Regions from separate parts of the Bacillus sp. JJ864 genome, predicted to be linked through region 2. Evidence: riboswitches for the same ligand, from Rfam matches in the RefSeq annotation. Region 2 holds a riboswitch; the other holds the start of a gene.

Region 1 (7,556 bases), on a different contig from region 2:
GCTCATACGTGTCTCAGCTTTAAATGGAACAAACTCACCTTGCTCAGCAAGTGTACCGTTATAAGAGAGTGCTTTTGATTGTACGTATTCAATAACCGAACGTCCTTCTGGCGTCTCATCTAACACGGAGCTAAGCGCCGCCCATTTTGCTACTTGCTCAATTGTTTCATTTCCTACTGGTAAAAGCGTATGTGCCATGCGATTACCGAATGTAATTGTACCTGTTTTATCTAAAATAATTGTGTTAATATCACCAGCTGCTTCCACTGCTTTACCGCTCATCGCTAACACGTTAAACTTCGTTACACGGTCCATACCGGCAATCCCGATTGCCGATAATAGCCCACCAATTGTTGTTGGAATTAAACAAACAAGAAGTGCAACGAGTATAGCTGTATCAATTTGAAAACCAAGATAATTCGTAAAGAGTGGTAATGTCACAACAACGATTAAGAAAATAAGTGTTAAACTCATTAAGACCGTATTAAGAGCGATTTCATTTGGTGTTTTTTGACGAGATGCCCCTTCTACTAAAGAAATCATTTTATCTAAGAAAGATTCACCAGGATTACTCGTAATTCGAATTGTAATTTCATCACTTACTACCATTGTACCGCCGGTAACGGAGCAAAAATCACCGCCAGCTTCTTTCATAACTGGTGCAGATTCACCAGTTATGGCTGATTCATCGACAGACGCTAACCCGCGAATGACTTCTCCGTCACTAGGGATCATTTCACCTTGTTTTACAATAACAACATCGCCTTTTTTCAGTTCAGTTGCTGAAACTCTAGCAACACTTCCATTTTCTTTTATTACATTTGCGAATACATCTTTTTTCGACTGCTTTAAAGAATCAGCTTGTGCTTTCCCACGTCCTTCTGCTAATGCTTCTGCAAAATTAGCAAACAAAACAGTGAATAATAGAATAAGAGAAACCGTTATATTGAACCACCCTGGGATACTACTAGATCCATTAGGTAAAAATGATAAAATTAATGTTAGGAAAAACCCTATTTCCACCACGAACATAATCGGATTTTTCACCATCACTCGCGGATTCAATTTTGCAAAAGATTCTTTTATCGCATTTGTAATAATGTCACGATCCATCGTTTTTGCTTGTCTTACTTCATTTTCGACTTCCGTTTTTGGTGATACAATCGATTGATTCGGTTGTTTATCTTTTACCACTACAGGTTTCATCATGTACCCTCCATTACTTCAATGTAAGAAATTCTGCAATTGGTCCTAACACTAACATTGGGAAGAACGTTAATGCCCCTACAATTACAATTGTTCCAATGAAAATACCGCCAAATAAACCGTTATCTGTTCGGAATGTTCCGATTGTTTCTGGTACTACCGTTTTCTCTTTTAATGAAGCCGCTACAGCGAGCATTGTAATTAAGCTAAAGTAACGCCCTGAGAACATCACGATACCAGTTGTAATATTCCAAAACGCCGTATTGTCTGCCAAACCTTCAAAACCGGAACCGTTATTCGCTGCCGAAGAAGTATATTCATATACAACTTGTGTCAAACCATGAAAACCGGAGTTTGAAATAGCATCTGTTCCGAGATGAGTTGAAAGAGCTAATGCTGAAAATCCTAAAATCAGTAAAGGATGAAATAGTATTGTTACCGCAATTAATTTCATTTCCTTTCCTTCAATCTTCTTCCCTAAAAATTCTGGTGTACGTCCCACCATTAATCCCGATATAAAGACCGCGATGATTGCGTACATAATAATATTGATAAATCCTGCACCGACCCCGCCGTATACTGTATTTAACATCATATTTACAAGTGGTACGAGTCCTCCGATTGGTGTCAACGTATCATGCATTGTATCAACAGCACCTGTTTCCGCTGCAGTTGTTACTGTTGCGTATAGTGAAGAAAATACGGTTCCAAAGCGGACTTCTTTTCCTTCTACGCTGCCTTGAGTATGCTGCATTCCCATTTCATTTAACGCTGGGTTTCCATGTAACTCTGACGTTACAATTGTTGTAAACCCCATTAAAAATACGATGAATAAAGAAACGAAAAGAACGCGTCCTTGTTTTTTATTCCCTACCATTCTTCCGTATGTGAATGGTAAAGCTGTTGGTAACAGCATCATAAGCATCATTTGTAAAATGTTACTGATTTGACCTGGGTTTTCAAATGGATGCGTTGAGTTTGCCCCGAAAAATCCTCCGCCGTTGTTCCCTAATTCCTTAATAGAAACGAAAGAAGCAACCGGACCACGTAATATACTTTGTTTCACACCTTCAATTGTATGAGCTGTAACTGCTCCTTCTAACGTTTGCGGTACACCAAGTGCAACGAAGATCAATGCTGCTATAAATGCAATTGGGAGAAAAACTCTCGTTAAAGCACGTGTAAAATCTACGAAGAAATTTCCAAGTTCTCTCCCTGCTAAACCTCTTATAAAAGCCATTACAATCGCTAATGTTGTTGCTGGTGCTGTAAACATTAAAAACGTAATTCCGATTAATTGTGATAAGTACGAAACACCATTTTCACCGCTGTAATGCTGTAAATTTGTATCTGCCATAAAACTAATCGCTGTATTAAAAGCCAGTGTAGGTTCCATCCCCTCAACATGAGCTGGATTTAATGGCAATACACCTTGCAGGCGAAGTATGAAATAAACAACAACAATCATAAATCCATTAAGCGCAACTAATGATAATGCGTATTGCTTCCAACTCTGGTTATAAGGTTTCACACCGGAAATTTTTAAAATAATATTTTCAAAAGGTCCGAACACTCTATCCAATTTGCTATTTCCTTGAAACGCCTTCTCTAAATAAATCCCGGTTGGCTTTGCAACAAGAACAAATAATAACATTGTGACCAAAACGGCAATCCAAATCATAATAAACCTTTCCCCCTAATTAAAACTTTTCTGGATTTAATAGCGCATAAACTAAGTACACAGTAAGTAAAGCAACAATAATTGATACTGCAATAGTCATTGCTTCTTCCCTTCCTTCACAACATGATCCGACCATCTTGCAAGACCAATCATTGATCCAACTAACACAATTAAAATTCCTATCATAGCGATATCTAACATTCTTCATCCCTCACTAAATGTAAAATTTTACCATCGAAAGCATAAAAAAGAACACTGAGGATCTACTCAGTGTTCGAAAATGAACAACACAAAAGTAAACCTCCTCTCCAAACGCTTACGAGGTTAGCTGTCGGATTCGGGCCTAAAGAGTAGCCCTACTTTCATCATGAAAGATTCACCCCAAGTGACAATGCACAAAATTGGTTCCCCCGCTCCATTTCTGGACTCAGCGATATCAGGTTGTTTTTTGGAAATTTTATGAACAATTTATGAATGTAAATATACTCCTCTACATTTCGCTTGTAAAGAGGTAAAATAACGAAAATATAAAAATATAAGACCTTTTAAACGCTTACATTGAGGATAAATACATCTTTATCATCTTTTTTCTTTGATTTTCTTCCTTTTTCATTATGTATACGTTCTTTTACAAGTGAAAAAAGAAGATTATCTCAATAAATCAAATACAACAGGACCCGTTTTCCTCCCTTTGTTTGAAACCTCGCACGTGGCAAAAAAAGGCCCTGACCGCTTCTATGCACGGCCAGGACCTCTCTCTAAAAAATGCAGTTTTATACCTTTTTTTCAACATGCACATCACTGCCACGCTGAATTCAATAGGACCCGCTACTTTGCTTGCTCCCTCTGTTTTATACTTCGCGCGTGGCACAAAAGGCCCTGACCGCTTCTATGCACGGCCAGAGCCTCTCGCCCATCTAAAAAAGAGGTTTTCATGCTAGTTTTTCAATTCATATTGATAAATAACCTTCTAAACTATAAAAAAGACCGTAAGTTACGACCTCGAATATATACTTGCACCAATTCTGCATGCTGCTTCTCATATTCGATAATATCTTGTTCTAAATATAAACGGATATCTTCTGGCGGAAGAATCACATATGGCTTCGGAAAGAATGGATCATGTTCTGCTAATTCATGTACTCGTTCTAACGATAGTGCCCAGCGCTTTGCTAACTCGCGGCAAAGTAATACTTTCATCGTTTCTTTCATATCCGATTCCTCCGCCCCTACTCTAAAGTCAAAAACGAAATATTATCACAAGTTGTAAACACCACTAATTTAATTCCAATCGTTTCATAGAGGTGCTTTGGATATTGTTTATTTCGCGTGACAACTGTAATAGGCGCGGTAAAAGAAGAGCGAATACGTTCAGCGAAGAAGCTAATTGTAGACAATTCATCTCCTAGTAAAATCGCTTTGTTAATTCCTTTGCATATGTTCACAATCATGCTCGGATCATCCGGACAACAATATGCTTGTTGAAACCCACATGCTTTCACTTCACTTACCACATGCTCACTTGCTGCAAAAATGACCATTTCACTTTGAAACGGTGCTAAATCCTTTAAACTCTTTACTTTCGCAGCTTCTCCTACACAAATGAGCGTGTACTCTTTTTCCTTATCCATGCACTAGATCCTCCTTCACATAAAAGAATTTTTCAGTATAGATTAAAATTCTCTTATGCTAGTCGGATCGATGAATTGATGTATTCACTTGCACCATCCTCTCTCAACACGCTTACGAAGTTAGCTGTCGGATTCGGGCTTTGAGAGTAGCCCTACCTTCGAAAAAGGATTCACCCCAAGTGACAATGCACAAAGTTGGTTCCCCCGCTCCAAAGTCTGGATTAAGCGTTCTTAAAAATAGATTCTGGCTGATATATTACTCCTAATTTTGGAAAAAGTAAACATGAAAAAAGCCAATTTTTTTAATTGGCTTTTCTAAAAATATATATATTTATGCACGTATATTTCTACGTCCATACGCAAAATGGTTCGTTGGTCCGTGACCGCTGCCTATGTTCAGCTCATCTTCAATTGCTATACTAATAAAGTTCTTCGCTTCACGAACTGCATCTACAGTTTCGCAACCTTTCGCGAGTCCTGCTGTTACAGCTGCGGCAAACGTACAACCGCTTCCGTGTGTTTGTATCGACGCAATCCGTTTACTTCTATACTCCATAAACTCATTTCCATCAAACAATAAATCAATTACTTCATTCCCTTGATACGCTGCATGTCCGCCTTTCATCACGACAAACTTCGCACCTAAATCATGCAATCTTTTCGCAGCTTCTTTACTGTCTTCAATCGTATGAATCTTCATTCCTGTTAATACTTCTGCTTCAGGAACATTTGGCGTAATTACCGTTGCAAGCGGCAATAAATGTTCTTGTAATGCTGCTACAGCTTCTTGTTGTAATAACGATGCTCCGCCTTTTGCGATCATAACAGGGTCTAGTACAATATTATTCCATGAAAATGATTTAATATTTTCAGCTACGATTTTAATAATCTCACTACTAAATAACATCCCAAGTTTCACTGCATCTGGCGTTAAATCCGTACCGATAGAATGTAACTGCTTTTCAATTCCTTCTACAGGAACAGGATACACCCCTTGTACACCAAGCGTATTTTGGGCCGTAATCGTTGTAATAGCTGTCATTCCGTACACACCGAGCTCTTGAAATGTTTTTAAATCTGCTTGAATCCCCGCACCGCCGCCGCTATCAGAGCCAGCAATCGTTAATGCTTTATTCACTCTCATTTCACTCACCCTTTTTAACCAAAGTAACGATGATAAATCGTTTTTGCTTCCGCTATATCCTTTGTCCCATGCACAAGCACACGGCCGTCTTGAAATGCTACTAACCGTTTATTCTCAACAGAAAACGATAATAAATACGGATTCACTGTTAAATCCGTTACACGGTTTTGCAGCAGATTTTTATACATAGACAAATGAATCTGCTCTTTATGCGGCGGACGAATTTGTACTGTATTTCTACCGCATAAAACAGCCGCCCTGGAAGTATTCTCCTTGCTTAAATACGGATAAACGGCTTCTTCTCCGCACGATAAGCAGTGCTTGTTTCGCAACTTTTGTACATTCATGCATGAATATTCATTTTTCCACACATCAAATGACACAAGCCCCTCACGAAGTGCCTCGTAATCTTCTACTAAAACCTTTAATGCTTCCGCAACTTGATGTGAGACAACAATAGATACAGCAGGCGAAATAATCCCCGCTGTATCACATGTCACTCCCCCAAGCGGGATCGACTGCAATAAACAAGATAGGCACGGCGTCTTTCCTGGTAAAATCGTATAAGAAAGACCGTAACTCCCAACACAAGCTCCGTAAATCCATGGAATAGAATGCTTTTGCGATATATCATTTACAATAAACCGTGTCTCAAAGTTATCTGTTGCATCGATGATGAGATTTACACCTGTAACAAGTTCTTCTAGTTCTTCTGCTGTTACATCTTGCACATAAGTTTCTACAACTACATCGCTATTAATGGCTTGTAAGCGCCGCTTAGCTGCCACTGCTTTTGGTAAATGATTTTCTACATCTTCCTCGCAGTATAACTGTTGGCGCTGCAGATTACTCCAATCAATGTAATCACGATCAACAATCGTCACTTTGCCAACTCCAGCGCGAACGAGCATCTCTGCATTTGCACTACCAAGCGCTCCCACGCCGATTATAAGTACATGTTTTTCTCTTATTTTGTTCTGTCCCTCTTCCCCAATTGGAGAGAACAACACTTGACGAGAATACCGGCTATTCAAGGATACTCATTCCTTCTAACGGGCTACTTGCGGCCCCGCAGCGCTTACGTGCAATACGTCCTGCTTCAAACCCTAATCTTCCTGCCTGAATACTAAGCTTCATTGCTTCTGCCATTTTCACAGGATCTTTTGCCCCGGAAACAGCTGTATTTAACAACACGCCTTCTGCACCTAATTCCATCGCAAATGCTGCGTCAGCCGGACTACCAATGCCCGCGTCAACAATAACGGGAACAGTTGCTTGCTGGATAATAAAACTTAAATGTAACGGGTTTACAATGCCAAGACCAGAGCCAATTGGCGATGCACCCGGCATAATCGCATGAACGCCTAATTCTTGTAATTTACGTGCTAATACAACATCATCAGACGTATACGGCAAAACGATAAACCCTTCTTTTAATAGCATTTCTGACGCTCTTAACGTTTCAACTGGGTCTGGTAATAACGTTTTATCATCACCAATTACTTCTACTTTAATCATGTCGCATAATCCTGATGCTTTTGCTAGTTTTGCAATACGCACCGCTTCTTCTGCTGTTTTTGCTCCTGCTGTATTGGGAAGAAGGGTATACTTTGTTACATCAATTTTTTCTAGTAAATTAGGCTGCTCTGCATCAAAAATATCCATACGACGCACCGCAAACGTTAAAATTTCTGCTTCTGATACTTCAATCGCTTTCTTTTGTACATCAAAATCTGAAAATTTCCCTGTTCCTAATAACAATCTAGACTGAAAAGTAAATGGTCCAATTTTTAACATAATCAACCGCCTCCTACGAATGTGACAATTTCAATTTGATCTCCCTCAAAAACAGATGTATCTTGATGATCCTCTTTTTGTAAAATATCTTGATTAC
Region 2 (7,556 bases):
TTTACTAACAGGCGCGGCGATTAAACGATCTCCTGTTTTTCGCAATCGCTCTCCGCGAATCAGAAAACTCGCCCCCATCGCTCCGTACAGGGCAATCATTGTCGTCATTACAACCGCATAATAATCCATAGAACTTGGTTTTTTAGCAGCTTGTAAAGATGTCTCTTTTATATAATCATCATGATTTCCGCTTGAAATAACTGTACTCACTTTCCCTGGATCTACTTTCGCGACTTCTACTGCTACGTTGTACTTATCGATAAATGTAGTAAGCATCCCCTCAACAATACTTCCTTCAATGCTATTTCGATCACTCTCATATAATTTCACGCCATCTTGATTCATTTCTACATAGCCAGCATATTTATTTTGTTTCACTTCTTCTTTTCCATCTACATCCGTAGAAACTTTTTTAAAATGAATTCCCGATTTACTTGTTTCTTTTATAAATGCTTCAAATGACTGCGAGAACTTACTATCCGCTTCATCTTTATATAATACTTGTATATTTTTAATAGAAAGATTGTCACTATTAAATGCATTTGTTAAAGCTGTTCCTAAAATGAGCATAAGCACAACTGGGAATGCTAACATAAAAACTAATGTTCTTATATCTCGAAACTCTCTTTTAATTTGCGTGATAGCAATATTGAAGATGTTCAAGCGGTGAACCTCCTTTTTCTATTTACTATTGATCTTGTAATTTTCTTCCCGTCAATGTCAAAAACACTGTTTCAAGGTTTGGTGCCTGTTCTTCTAATGATCGTATTTCTACATCGTGACTAATAAAATATTGAATGATTTTATTTAAATTGTTCACTCCTGTATCGGAATTCACTTTAATTATGTTTTCTTCTATTTGAACCGCCTTAACCCCGCTAATTTCTTTAAGTTGGTTCACATTCATATTTTCAAGCGATTTCACTTCAATCCAAATATCTTTCGTATCAGTAATGATCGCTGTTAACTGTTCTTTCGTTCCTTCTGCAATAATCTTTCCATGATCAACAATCGCAATTTTCGTGCAGATTTCCTCCACTTCTTCCATATAGTGACTTGTATAAATGATTGTGCTCCCCATTTCATTTAACTTTCGAACAGACTGGAGAATGTAGTTTCTTGACTGCGGATCAATCCCTACTGTCGGCTCATCCATAATAATTAACTTCGGCTGATGCGCAATCGCACAAGCGATGTTAAGTCTTCGCTTCATTCCACCAGAGAAATTTTTTGGGTAGCTTTTATGTTTATCACTAAGTCCTACAAATTGAAGAGCTTCTTCTACTCTCGCTTTCAATTCCGCCCCTCGTAAACCATATAATCCTGCAAAAAACTTTACATTTTCATAGGCTGTTAACTCTTCGTAAATTGCTATATCTTGCGGGACAATACCGATATTCATTTTTGCAAAACGATTATGCTTTTTTATATTTTTCCCTAGTATACAAATCTCGCCTTCGTTACTTCGTAATAACCCAGCAACCATATTAATTGTTGTACTTTTACCAGCACCATTTGAGCCTAAAAAACCAAATATTTCTCCTTGTTTAATAGCTAAAGACATATTATCTACTGCGATGAAATCACCAAATTTTTTCGTTAAGTTTTTTATTTCTAATGCGTTCATCATTTCACCCCTGTTTCAGTTTCTCTGCTCTTATTATAAGAAAAAAGAATGAACCTGCTCAGTGCATAAGTTCATTCTTTTCATATGAGATCATTCATCTCACTTATTCTTTATTGCATCGGTAATAACATTGTCACGGAAAAACCATTTGTACCATCAACAATAATCGTCCCGTTAATAGAAGCTGTCCGTTCTTCCATACCGCTAATGCCGAGCCCTTTTTTCACTGCATCTTTTTTGAAAATATAAATCGCAACATTTACACAAAAATATAGAAGCAAAGCAAATACAATCCATGGTAAATTCGTCACACTAGAATGGACATAACTGAACACGATGTATAAGAAAACGATCAGCTTACTAATAATCATCCAAAATTCCATGTTTTTAATCCACGGTTCCCTTTAAATAGTAAATTGCAATTTGCGTACGATGCTCGAGTCCCGTTTTATTAAGAATTGACGTAATATAGTTCGCAATCGTTCCTTCTGATATAAAAAGCTGTTTTGAAATCTCTTTATTCGAAAAGCCTTTCGCAATAAGAGCGATAATACTAAGCTCTCTTTCTGTGAAAAGACTCGTATCTATTTTCGACTCTTCTTTATTTTCTTGTAAGTTTAATTTAATTTTATCAAGGACTACATCTTGCATCACAGTTTGTCCGTAATAGACACTTTTTAGCGCATCTCGAATACGCTCTGGATCATTATTTTTTAATAAATAACCTTTTGCCCCATTTTTCACTGCATCTAAAATGTATTCGTCATCATCAAATGTCGTTAAAATGAGCGGCTTTGTTTTTGTTTGTTCACAAATTAACTTCGTTGCTTCCACGCCGTTCATATTCGGCATACGCACATCTAAAAGCGCAATATCTACATCATATTTTTTGCAATACTCTAGAGCCTCTTGTCCGTCATTTACTGTTTCTAACACTTCAAATTCTTCGTATGTACTTAAAATAATCTTCATGCCTTCTCTAATAAATGAGTTATCATCAGCGATTATCACTTTTATTTTCATGGTTGTTAGCAAGTACTCCCTTACTAACATTCACATCCTTCCCCCATATAACTTTTCTTCTCACTCATTATATAATTGCTTTTAAACCTTCCAAAACTAACCCAATCATAAAGCCACAAACAGCACCATTTACACGAATCCACTGCAAATCTTTCCCTACATTATTTTCAATCATTTCAATTAGTGTCTGATCATCTAGCTTATCAAGATTTTCTTGTACAAGCTTTCCTATTTTAGAATGATTGTTTTCGACAAAGGTTACAATTTGCTTTTGCAACCAATCTTCCATTTTTTGAATCGTTACGGGATCTTCTTTTACTTTATTCATTTGCGTTATTAAAAATGAAAGAAGATATTTATCTGTAAACTCTTCTTTTTTAATAAAAGCAACTGCTCTTTCCTGTACTTGTTCCAACAATTCTGTTATTTTTTCACTAGCTTCCCAATTTGCAATCAAACTTTCCTTCCAATTCTCTAATTCCTGTAATACTGCTTCATTTTCCTTTACATGAATAAGTTCTTGCCGAATCTTCTTTAATATAAGTTGTCTTGTGCTATTATCGTGATTTTGTAAACTACTAATATTACTAATCACAAACTTCTGCAAAATGTTTCCGATCTTTTCTTCATCGACAATATTCATAAAGGATTTAAGCGTAAACTGTAAAAATCCATCTACTTTTATATTTTCCATCGCTTTCATGCCTAAACTTCCAAGCTGATAACGTGCTTCGTCTTGAGCTGTCCACTCTTTTGCTTTCACTAACATATAATCAAGTGTTTTTTCATCATATTCTTGTACAACTAATTGATCAATAAGGACTTGCAGTATATTTTCTGTGTTAATCGTATGCAAATACGTTTTTAATTCTTTTTCAATTACAGTAGCTAATTTTTCAGTATTAATTTGAAGGATTGCTTTTTCAGCAATTGTAACAATCCCTTTTTTCACGCTATCCGATTGTAACTCTCTTTCTGCAATTTGTAATACTACTTGTGCTAACTGCATCTCTTTTACTTTATTTGTTATACTTTCTTTCGTCAGCCAATCATTTTCCAGTGTGGAAACAAGTCCTTTCGTAATTCGTTTCCGATTTTTTGGTAGCAACGCTGTATGCGGAATTGGGATTCCCATCGGATGACGAAACAGTGCCGTAACTGCAAACCAATCGGCAAGCCCGCCTACTAAACCAGCTTCAAATCCACCTTGTATAATTCCACCTGCTACTGTTCCTTGAAACGGGAGTGTTGCGGCAAACCCCACTCCCATTACTCCAAGTGAAATTCCCGCTATATATTTTGATTGTAATGACATTCCATTTGCACATCCTTCTTTATGTAGAGTAAACTTTTCAATCTATAAAGCAATTACATTCTTCAACAAAAGCATATATCTATACTATAATGAATGCCATTAGAAACAACAAAGAATTCATTATAAAAACGAGAGGCTGACGCGCCCCTCGTCTTTATAATTTTATGATATTGTTAAAAATTCGGCAATTGGTCCAAGCACAAGCACCGGTAAAAATGTTAAAGCACCTACGATGAATATCGTACCAAGTAAAATCCCGCCAAACAAACGACTGTCGGTATGGAACGTACCAATCGTTTCAGGTACAATTTTTTTCTTTTTGAGTCCAACTGCAGCAGCAAGCATCGTAATGATACTAAAATAACGGCCAATATACATAACGAGACCTGTTGAAATATTCCAAAACGGTGTATTATCATTTAATCCTTCAAATCCGGAGCCATTATTCACAGCAGACGATGTATATTCGTATATAACTTGTGTTAAACCGTGAAAACCAGGATTCGAAATGCTATCTGTTCCGAAATGTGTTGAAAAGGCAATTGCTGCAGCGCCAAGAATAAGTAATGGCTGAGACACAATGGTAATAGCGATTAATTTCATTTCTTTTCCTTCTAATTTTTTATTAAGAAACTCTGGCGTACGTCCTACCATTAATCCAGCCAAAAATACGGCAATCATTGCATACATGATCACGTTCATGAATCCAACTCCAATCCCGCCAAATACAGTTCCTAAAAGCATATTTACGAGCGGGACCATTCCTCCAATTGGTGTTAACGTATCATGTGTAGTATTCACGCCCCCTGTCCCCGAAGCGCTTGTAACAGTTGCATATAAAGCAGAAGATATAACGCCAAGACGCATTTCTTTCCCTTCCATATTTCCTTGTGAACTTTCTATACCAATTTGATTTAATAGCGGATTTCCTTTCAATTCAGATAAGGCAAGTGTAGAAAACCCAACGATAAACAAAATAAGCATCGATACAAAAAACATTCTTCCTTGTTTCCGATTTCCAACCATTCGTCCGTATACAAACGGAAATGCCATTGGAATTAACATTTGCAGCATCATTTGCAGCACATTACTAATCATATTTGGGTTTTCAAAAGGATGTGCGGAAACTGTTCCAAAGAAACCGCCGCCATTATCTCCAAGTTCTTTAATAGCTAGTAAAGACGCTACTGGCCCGCGGGGAATTACCTGTTCCGTCCCTTCTAACGTTTTTGCGATAATTGTAGAATCTAACGTCTGCGGTGTTCCTAGTGCTAGAAAAATGAGCGAAGCTACAAATGAAATTGGTAACAATACCCTTATAATAGATTGAGCAAAATCAACAAAGAAGTTCCCAATTTTTTTACCTGCTAGCACACGAATAAACGTAATCCCAATCGCCATTGAAGTTGCAGGTGCTGCAAACATCATAAACGTTATCCCAGCCATTTGAGAGAAATAAGATAAATTACTTTCGCCCCCATAATGTTGTAGATTCGCGTTTGTCATAAACGTAATGGCTGTATGAAACGCTAACGTCGGCTCCATTCCCGGAAAATGATTTGGATTTAACGGTAACATCCCCTGTAACCGAAATATAGAATACACAACAAGAATAAAAAATAGATTCGTAATAATTAAACAAAACAAATAGCGCTTCCAGCTTTGACTATAGCCTTTAATGTCCGCTACTTTAAACAAAATTTTTTCTAGCGGACCAAATACCTTTTGAAATGGTCCCTTTTGCTGAAAAACATTGTATATGTAATCCCCCATCGGTTTTGCGACAACTACAAACAGACAAATTGTAATTAGACTTGTAAGCCAACTCACTCTTTTCCTCTCCTCTGTTATCTCTATATTTTTCTCCATTAAATATAGAGATAAGTTTAATTGTAAATTTTTACCATAGAGAGAATAAAAGAAAACACTAGGCCGCACCTAGTGTTTTTTACACACAAGTCCCCCCTCTCAAAACGCTGACGAGGTTAGCTGTCGGATTCGGACCTTGAGAGTAGCCCTACCTAAAAAGGATTCACCCCGAGTGACAAAGCACAAAATTGGTTCCCCCGCTCCTAAGTGGATTAAGCGATATTCGGCTGTAAAATTTTCCATTTGTCTGTTAATATACTCTTCTAAACTCTTATTGTAAAGAGAGAAAATACAAAAAAGAAAACTTCCCTTAACGAAAGTTTTCCTTCCACATACTACTCTCAATAAACCGCCACTACAAAAATAAAAGCGATATACAAACAAAGTGGACTGTATAACCACGTATCATACACCGAAAATTTTGTTCCCTTTACTTTTTTAAAGAATCCAACGTACTTCATATCACCAACTGCACGTAATAAGAAAACCCCAACTAAAACCATACATCCCCATTTTGTATAACGACTCGGATTCCAGAAATCCAAGTATCCACTTTGCGCTAATAGAATCATAGCAAAACATAGAATGGCAAGTGCCACTGCAAAAGTTCCTATTTTCCGCGGAACAAAAGCATATTCGTCGCTGTCCTTTTTCATCGGAAGAACAACCTTGCTTCCCCAAGACCCGCCACATCCCCAGTACATATGAATAAGGCTGATGAACACGAGTATGCTCGCACCTAAAATGATGAAAAATGATGCCATTGTATTCCCTCCTACTTGTACTTATGAAAAAATTTTTTCTCTTACTTTTCTATAGCCTATATAAGGAAACTATATAATGAAGAACTTTTCCTCATAACTTACGGATAGGACTAAAAAGTGCAATCATAACTTCCATAACCTTTGCAGCTGCTGCCAATGCAAATACTGCAACTGGATTATAAGCAGAAATGATCCCACCTACTAAAGCACCCAATGGCATAGCTAGACGAGTAAGTACTCGTGAGAAGCCAAGAACCCTTCCTTGCATATCGGTAGGCACTGTTTCTTGCCGGATTGATGCTACGATCGTGTTCCAAGCTATATTACAGATCATTGCAACGCCAAAAGCAATACCAGGTGCTAGCCAATATTTGCTCCAGATTGCATAAGTTAAGCCGATAGTACCTATACCTAGAAGAACAGGGATAAGAATTCCGCGTCGAATGTACCTTTCAAGTGGGACTGCAATCATGCTCCCTAAAAGTCCTCCAACTCCAATTAAAGTATAATTATAACCGCTTTGTTCAGCAGTTAAATGTAATGTTGAAAGCAAGTAATACATAAATACTCCTAGTACAGCACTGGCACCAAAATTACCAACCATAGCTTGTAGGGATAAAGCAAGGTTTAGCCGATTATTCGTCAGCCATTTCAGTCCTTCTTTCATATCTCTTGTTATGCCTTGTAATACATTACCTTCTCTAACGATGGCCTTATTTCCTCCTAATTCAGGTAAGAGTAATACTACAATTAAAGTAGCGGAAAAGGAGAAGACATTTAACCAAAGCGCGTTAAATCCTCCTATTATGACGATTGTCATTCCTGCCAATGTTGGACCTGCTAAACTAGCAATCTGATTAACCATTTGATATGCCGAATTCGCTTTTGTTAACTTTTGACCTGCAATATACGGAATTGCTGTAACAGTAGCTACATCAAATAACATGGATAAGACAGC

The links. A riboswitch is a leader RNA that binds a small molecule or an ion and turns the genes downstream of it on or off. The one in region 2 is predicted to bind cyclic di-AMP.
Region 1: another riboswitch for cyclic di-AMP. It lies ahead of V7024_RS15045 (hypothetical protein); the one in region 2 lies ahead of kdpA (potassium-transporting ATPase subunit KdpA).

What each region holds. Positions count from the first base shown of each region.
Region 1 covers NZ_JBALLY010000091.1:11,510-19,065, reverse strand. Annotated here, with positions in the region: gene kdpB (potassium-transporting ATPase subunit KdpB) at 1-1,206, opposite strand, end outside; gene kdpA (potassium-transporting ATPase subunit KdpA) at 1,220-2,887, opposite strand; gene kdpF (K(+)-transporting ATPase subunit F) at 2,907-2,987, opposite strand; gene V7024_RS15055 (signal peptide protein) at 2,984-3,088, opposite strand; cyclic di-AMP (ydaO/yuaA leader) riboswitch at 3,187-3,330, opposite strand; gene V7024_RS15050 (hypothetical protein) at 3,863-4,099, opposite strand; gene V7024_RS15045 (hypothetical protein) at 4,117-4,518, opposite strand; cyclic di-AMP (ydaO/yuaA leader) riboswitch at 4,612-4,756, opposite strand; gene thiD (bifunctional hydroxymethylpyrimidine kinase/phosphomethylpyrimidine kinase) at 4,850-5,671, opposite strand; gene V7024_RS15035 (thiazole biosynthesis adenylyltransferase ThiF) at 5,677-6,696, opposite strand; gene V7024_RS15030 (thiazole synthase) at 6,689-7,459, opposite strand; gene thiS (sulfur carrier protein ThiS) at 7,462-7,556, opposite strand, start outside.
Region 2 covers NZ_JBALLY010000032.1:14,328-21,883, forward strand. Annotated here, with positions in the region: gene V7024_RS06330 (ABC transporter permease) at 1-663, opposite strand, end outside; gene V7024_RS06335 (ABC transporter ATP-binding protein) at 689-1,627, opposite strand; partial or broken gene V7024_RS06340 (sensor histidine kinase) at 1,738-1,854, opposite strand; partial or broken gene V7024_RS06345 (sensor histidine kinase) at 1,849-2,010, opposite strand; gene V7024_RS06350 (response regulator transcription factor) at 2,015-2,650, opposite strand; gene V7024_RS06355 (DUF445 domain-containing protein) at 2,718-3,965, opposite strand; gene kdpA (potassium-transporting ATPase subunit KdpA) at 4,128-5,834, opposite strand; cyclic di-AMP (ydaO/yuaA leader) riboswitch at 5,924-6,063, opposite strand; gene V7024_RS06365 (DUF3995 domain-containing protein) at 6,176-6,598, opposite strand; partial or broken gene V7024_RS06370 (MFS transporter) at 6,690-7,556, opposite strand, start outside.